DNA from 2 places in the Streptomyces sp. NPDC049541 genome. Region 2 is predicted to be linked to the other one. Evidence: riboswitches for the same ligand, from Rfam matches in the RefSeq annotation. Region 2 holds a riboswitch; the other holds the start of a gene.
The links. A riboswitch is a leader RNA that binds a small molecule or an ion and turns the genes downstream of it on or off. The one in region 2 is predicted to bind glycine.
Positions count from the first base shown of each region.

Region 1: another riboswitch for glycine. It lies ahead of gcvT (glycine cleavage system aminomethyltransferase GcvT); the one in region 2 lies ahead of gcvP (aminomethyl-transferring glycine dehydrogenase).

Region 1 is NZ_JBITLY010000009.1:327,401-330,798, reverse strand. Features, by position in the region: gene gcvH (glycine cleavage system protein GcvH) at 1-252, opposite strand, end outside; gene gcvT (glycine cleavage system aminomethyltransferase GcvT) at 383-1,501, opposite strand; glycine riboswitch at 1,647-1,745, opposite strand; gene ACIBW9_RS31485 (AAA family ATPase) at 1,935-2,603, shown strand; gene ACIBW9_RS31480 (enhanced serine sensitivity protein SseB) at 2,686-3,398, shown strand, end outside.
Region 2 is NZ_JBITLY010000002.1:9,410-12,807, forward strand. Features, by position in the region: gene ACIBW9_RS07250 (DNA polymerase IV) at 1-1,047, shown strand, start outside; gene ACIBW9_RS07255 (PRC-barrel domain-containing protein) at 1,178-1,555, opposite strand; glycine riboswitch at 1,669-1,764, shown strand; gene gcvP (aminomethyl-transferring glycine dehydrogenase) at 1,941-3,398, shown strand, end outside.

The sequences.
Region 1 (3,398 bases), on a different contig from region 2:
CACGTCCTCGTTGATCTCGGTGACCTCACCGGTGACGGGGGAGTACAGGTCGCTGACCGACTTGGTCGACTCCAACTCGCCGCAGGTCTCGCCCGCGGTCACGGCGGAGCCCACCTCGGGAAGCTGGGCGTAGACGACATCGCCGAGCGCGTTGGCCGCGAACTCCGTGATGCCGACCGTCGAGACGCCGTCCTCGGCGGCCGACAGCCACTCGTGCTCCTTGCTGTAACGCAGCTGCTGGGGGTTGCTCATGGCCTGAATTCTCCTGTACGCGGTGGAGTGCTGATGAATGAGGGACTGCGGAAAACGCGTGTGAGCAGCGGAAATGTGGGCGGGGTCGCGTCCGGGGCCGGAGCCCCCCTCGCCCAGTCTCAGCCAGTGTCTACTTCTGCCGCTTGTAGAACGGCAGCGCCACGACCTCGTACGGCTCGTGGCTGCCCCGGATGTCCACGCCGACACCCTCGGTGCCCGGCGCCGCATGCGCCGCGTCGACGTACGCCATCGCGATCGGCTTGCCCAGCGTGGGGGAGGGGGCCCCGGAGGTGACCTCGCCGATCACCTCGCCGCCCGCGACCACGGCGTACCCGGCGCGCGGGACCCGACGGCCCTCGGCGACCAGGCCGACGAGGACGCGCGGCGGGTTCTCCGCAGCCCTGGCGGCCGCCTCCTGGAGCGCCTCGCGCCCCACGAAGTCGCCCTCCTTCTCGAACTTCACCACCCGGCCGAGCCCGGCGTCGAACGGCGTGAGCGAGGTGGACAGTTCATGCCCGTACAGCGGCATGCCCGCCTCCAGGCGCAGGGTGTCCCGGCAGGACAGCCCGCAGGGCACAAGGCCGGCCGGTGCGCCGGCGTCGGTCAGCGCCTGCCACAGCTTCTCGGCGTCCGCGGGGGCGACGAACAGCTCGAAGCCGTCCTCGCCGGTGTAGCCGGTGCGCGCGATGAGGGCGGGGACGCCGGCGACGGTGCCGGGCAGGCCGGCGTAGTACTTCAGACCGTCGAGGTCGGCGTCGGTGAGCGACTTGAGAATGCCCGGGGACTCGGGGCCCTGCACGGCGATCAGCGCGTAGTTGTCCCGGTCGTCGCGCACCTCGGCGTCGAAGCCGGCCGAACGCTCCACCAGGGCGTCCAGCACCACCTGGGCGTTGGAGGCGTTGGCGACGACCATGTACTCGGACTCCGCGAGCCGGTAGACGATCAGGTCGTCGAGGATGCCGCCGTCGGCCCGGCAGATCATGGTGTAGCGGGCGCGGCCGACGCCGACGGAGGCGATGTTGCCGACCAGGGCGAAGTTCAGGAGCTGGGCGGCCTGCGGGCCGGTCACGGTGATCTCGCCCATGTGGGAGAGATCGAAGAGCCCGGCCTTCGTCCGCACGGCGAGGTGCTCGTCGCGCTCGGAGCCGTAGCGCAGGGGCATGTCCCAGCCGGCGAAGTCGGTCATCGTCGCGCCGAGCGAGCGATGCAGGGCATCGAGCGCGGTGTGACGGGGTTCGGTGCTGCTCATCGGACGGTCGTCTCCCAGGCAGAGTGCATGACGGGCGAGGTCGTTCCTCCCCATCTGTCATCGGAACCTGAGAGGTTCGCCATGAAGTCATGGCTTGCACCTTGGGTGGGGCCACCGGATCCGGTGGCCCGCTTTTCAGATGTGCCTCGCCCGCGCGGTAACGGGGCCTGAGAGATTCAAGGGAGGGACTTGCTCCTTCGGCGCCCGGCAGACTCTGCTGCCGGGACTCTCCCGCGCGGATTCAAACGGCCGGTATGCAGTTGCGCGCACATCATTGCACGCGCCCCCTCCTCCTCGGCACCTCTTCTCTGTCCCCTCCTCTTTGTGACTGGGCTGTGGCCGGAACCGAACACAACCGCGAGACGTCCTGCATTACCTTCCCTTTACAAAGAGTGGGGAGAAGCTTTCCTGACCCCCAGGAAGGACGATCACGGTGAACAGGACCACGGTGTACGCCACGACCTCGGCCGTCGCGCTGCCCAAGCAGCCCGCGGCCCCGGCCAAGGATGTGTGCGGTGCCTGCCCGGCACCCGTGGTCCGCGATCTGCGCGACCGCTCGGGGCACAGCCCGCACGCCCTGCTCTTCGGCCCTCGTGACCTGGTGGTGGTCACCGGCCTGCCCGGCAGCGGCAAGTCCACGCTGATGGAGCGCGCGGTCCGCGGCATCCGCATCGACTCCCAGGACGCCCGCGACCGCTGGGAGGCCCGCACGCCCCGCTTCCTGCCCTACGCGCTCTACCGGCCCCTCGTCCGCCTCGCCCACTACGCCGGACTGCGCCGCGCCCTGCGCAGCGGCGAAGGGGTCGTCGTGCACGACTGCGGTACGCAGGCCTGGGTGCGCGGCTGGCTGGCCCGAGAGGCCCGGCGCCGCGGCGGCACCCTGCATCTGCTGCTGCTCGACGTCACGCCCGGCACGGCCCTGGAGGGCCAGCGCGAGCGTGGCCGCGGTGTCTCGCGCTACGCCTTCCTGCGCCACCGCACGGCGGCGGCCCGGCTGATCCGCGCGGTCGAGCGGGGCGACCTGCCCGAGGGCGTCGGCTCGGCGGTGCTGCTGGACCGGGACGCGGCGGACGTGCTGCGCAGGATCGGTTTCACGGGGTGACGCACGACCCAACCCCTTTGTCCCTCCCAGCCGCTAGCCTTTCCAGCCACAGCAGTGGTTCTCAGCAGGCGGTCGGACACAGATGGACTTCGCAGCGGATCTTCCCGCGGACTTTCCCTTGCAGGCGCACCCCCATCCGCACGGCGGATGGCCCGGCAACGAGCTGGAGGAGGTGCTGTCGGCCTCCCTCGGCATACCCTCGGCGGGCGGCCGGATCATCGAGGTGCTCGGCCGCAGCTTCGTCTGGGTACCGCTGCCGAACGGCGGCGACCTGAACAGCGGCCCCGTCGACCTGCCCACGCTGGAGATCGAGGGCCAGGCCTATGTGCCGGTCTTCAGCTCCGAGGAGCAGTTCCGGCAGGTGGTCGGCTCCCACATGGCGTACACGATCGCCCCGGCCGTCGAGTTCGCCCGCGGACTGCCGCCGCAGGTCGGCCTCGCCGTGAACCCGGACGGCGTGGTCGGCATCCCGCTCCCGCCGCCCGCCGTGGCCGAACTCTGCCGCGTGGGCCGCACCCCGCTGGACGGCCCCGCCTCCGGTGGCCGCGTCAAGCTCTTCGAGCCGGACTGGCAGGACGACCCGATCGACTTCCTCGCCGCGGCCTCCGCCGAGTTCGCCGGGACCGGCGTCGTCGTCACCGCCCGCCGCTGCCTCGCCGCCATCGAGACGTCGGACCCGGTGATGTTCGTGGGCGTCGAGCTCTCCCAGCGGGAGGGTGACATCAGAGCCCTGCCCCTGGAGGCCCTGAGCCGGGCCATCACCAGAACCCCCACCCCGTGGCCCGTCAACCTGGT
Region 2 (3,398 bases):
GCCTTCGTGGACCTGGAGGCCGGGGAGGCGGCCTGGGACGCGGCGTCGGCGCGGCTGGTGGGGGAGAAGCTGCGCGCCGACATACGGGCGGATACGGGGCTCACCGGGTCCGTGGGCCTCGCCGCCTGCAAGATGCTCGCGAAGATCGCCTCCGAGGAGGCCAAGCCGAACGGGCTGGTGCTGGTCGAGCCCGGGACCGAGCGGGCCAAGCTGGGACCGATGTCGGTGCGGATGCTGCCCGGGGTGGGGCCGGCCACCGGGGACCATCTGCGGCGGGCCGGCATCACCACGGTCGACGAGATCGCCGAGGCCGGTGAGGACGAGCTCGTCCGGTTGCTGGGCAAGGCCCATGGACACGCGTTGTACGCCATGGCGCTGGCGCAGGACGACCGGCCCGTGGTGGCCGAGCGGGAGGCCAAGTCGGTGTCGGTCGAGGACACGTACGACGTGGACATCCACGACCGGGTGAGGGTGGGGCTCGAGGTGCAGCGGCTGGCCGACCGCTGTGTGCGGCGGCTGCGGGGTGCGGGTCTTTCGGGGCGGACCATCGTCCTGAAGGTGCGGCGCTACGACTTCTCGACGCTGACTCGTTCCGAGACGCTGCGCGGGCCGACGGACGATCCGGCGGTGGTGCGGGAGGCTGCCGCACGGCTGCTGGACTCGGTGGACACGACGGGGGGTGTGCGGTTGCTGGGGGTCGGGGTGAGCGGGCTGGCCGACTACACGCAGGAGGACCTGTTCGCGCAGGCAGCGGGGGACGGTGCGGAGCCTTTGGCGGACGAAGCGGACGAGGAACCCGCCGAGGAACAGAAGGTCGCTGTCGAACGGCGGTGGCCCGCCGGGCACGATGTGCGGCATGCCGAGTTCGGGCATGGGTGGGTGCAGGGAAGCGGGCTCGGGCGGGTGACCGTGCGGTTCGAGACGCCGGACTCGGAGCCGGGGCGGGTGCGGACGTTTCGCACCGATGACCCTGAGCTGGAGCCGGCGGATCCGTTGCCGTTGGTGGCGCGGAGACCCGGGGCCTCCGTGCAGGGGGTCGGCGCCTGACCGGGGAGGGCGCTGGTCCGCGCGGGGGCCGGGCACCGTGGGAGTGGGTCAGGGCCTGCCGTTTGGAACCGCTGCCGGGAGGTGCGCCTTGCAGCCGTCCCGAGCGGGGTCATGGATCCAGGCGACGGGTCTAGGCGTCCGCGTCCTCCGTGCCCGCGAGCTTGCCGAAGTCGTGGTCCGGGAAGGGGGAAGAAGCGGGGACGTCCAGCCCGTAGTGGTGGTAGAGCTGGAGCTCCTGTTCGGGGGAGAGATGGCGGCCGACGCCGAAGTCGGGGGCGTCCTTGATGAGGGAACGGTCGAAGGGGACGTGGAGGGTGCCCTCGATCAGTTCGCTGGGTTCCAGGGGGACGAAGGCGTCTCGGGAGAACAAGCCGGTGCGTATGGCCGCCCACTCCGGCACGCCGGTCGCGTCGTCGAGGTAGACCTCGTCGATGGTGCCGAGCTTGGTGCCGTTGCGGTCGAACGCCTTGCGGCCGATCAGGTTGCGCGGATCGATGTCGGTCTGCACGGGCCCTCCACTTGGTCGCACCTCATCCGTAAGCACTACAAAAGAGCAGATTGGTGATGACGGCCACTCGAAGGATCGGATGGTGTGCTCGCTGGTAGGCTGACAGCGGCTGCTGACCCCGTGCGGGAGAGTCCTCCAGACACCATCGGAGGCGCCGAAGGAGCAAATCCTCCCCGGAATCTCTCAGGCTCACGTACCGCGCGGACGAGGTCACTCTGGAAAGCAGGGCGGGTATCGATGGCTTCCGCTCTCACCGACGGTGAAAGCCGGGCGCCCTCGGGTGTTCCGGTGAAGCTCTCAGGTTGAGATGACAGAGGGGGAGGCCGTCCGGGTACCCGTGCCGTGGTGCCCCTCGAAGGTCGTGTCAGACCAGGAGGCCTCCGCAATGACCGCCCATCGCATTCCGCTCTCCGCGCTCGAACAGGGAATCCCGTTCGAGCAGCGCCACATCGGGCCTGATCACGAGGCGCGGGCCAAGATGCTCGCGCAGGTCGGATACGGCTCGCTGGACGAGCTGACCGCCGCCGCGGTGCCCGATGTGATCAAGAACTCGGATGAGCTGGAGCTGCCGGGTGCGCGTACCGAGGCCGAGGTGCTGGCCGAGCTTCGGTCGCTCGCCGACCGGAACCAGGTGCTCGACTCCATGATCGGGCTCGGGTACTACGGGACCTTCACCCCGCCCGTCATCCTGCGCAACGTGATGGAGAATCCCGCCTGGTACACGGCCTACACGCCCTACCAGCCCGAGATCTCTCAGGGGCGGCTCGAGGCCCTGCTCAACTTCCAGACCATGGTCGCCGATCTGACCGGGCTGCCCACCTCCGGTGCCTCGCTGCTCGACGAGGGCACGGCCGCCGCCGAGGCGATGGCGCTGTCCCGGCGCATGGGCAGGAACAAGAAGGGCCTGTTCCTGATCGACGCGGACGTGCTGCCGCAGACCATCGCCGTGATCGAGACGCGTGCCGAGCCGACCGGTGCGGAGGTCGTGGTCGCCGACCTCAGCGACGGCATACCCGCCGAGGTCGCCGGGCGTGAGATCAACGGCGTGCTCGTCCAGTACCCCGGCGCCTCCGGTTCCGTACGCGACCTCAAGCCGCTCATCGACCAGGCGCACGAGCTCGGTGCGCTCGTCACCGTCGCCGCCGATCTGCTGGCGCTGACGCTGCTGAAGTCGCCCGGGGAGCTCGGTGCTGACATCGCGGTCGGGACCACGCAGCGCTTCGGTGTGCCGATGGGCTTCGGCGGGCCGCACGCGGGCTACATGGCGGTGCACGAGAAGTTCGCGCGCAGCCTGCCCGGCCGGCTGGTGGGCGTGTCCGTGGACGCGGACGGGCACAAGGCCTACCGGCTCGCGCTGCAGACGCGTGAGCAGCACATCCGGCGGGAGAAGGCCACCAGCAACATCTGCACGGCCCAGGTGCTGCTCGCCGTGATGGCGGGGATGTACGCGGTGTACCACGGGCCGGAGGGGCTCAAGGCGATCGCGCGGCGCACCCACCGGTACGCCACGATCCTCGCCGCGGGCCTTGAGGCCGGTGGTGTCGAGGTCGTGCACGGCTCCTACTTCGACACGCTCACCGTGCGGGTGCCGGGCCGCGCCGGCGAGGTGGTGGCCGCCGCGCGGGAGAACGGAGTCAACCTTCACCTGGTCGACGCCGACCATGTGTCGATCGCCTGCGACGAGACCACCGCGCGGGCCCAACTGGGCGCCGTGTGGACCGCGTTCGGGGTCGAGGGCGACATCGAGGCGCTGGACGCGGCGACCGAGGACTCCCTGCCCGCAGGACTGCTGCGCACCGACGACTACCTGACCCACCCGGTCTTCCAGCAGCACCGCTCCGAG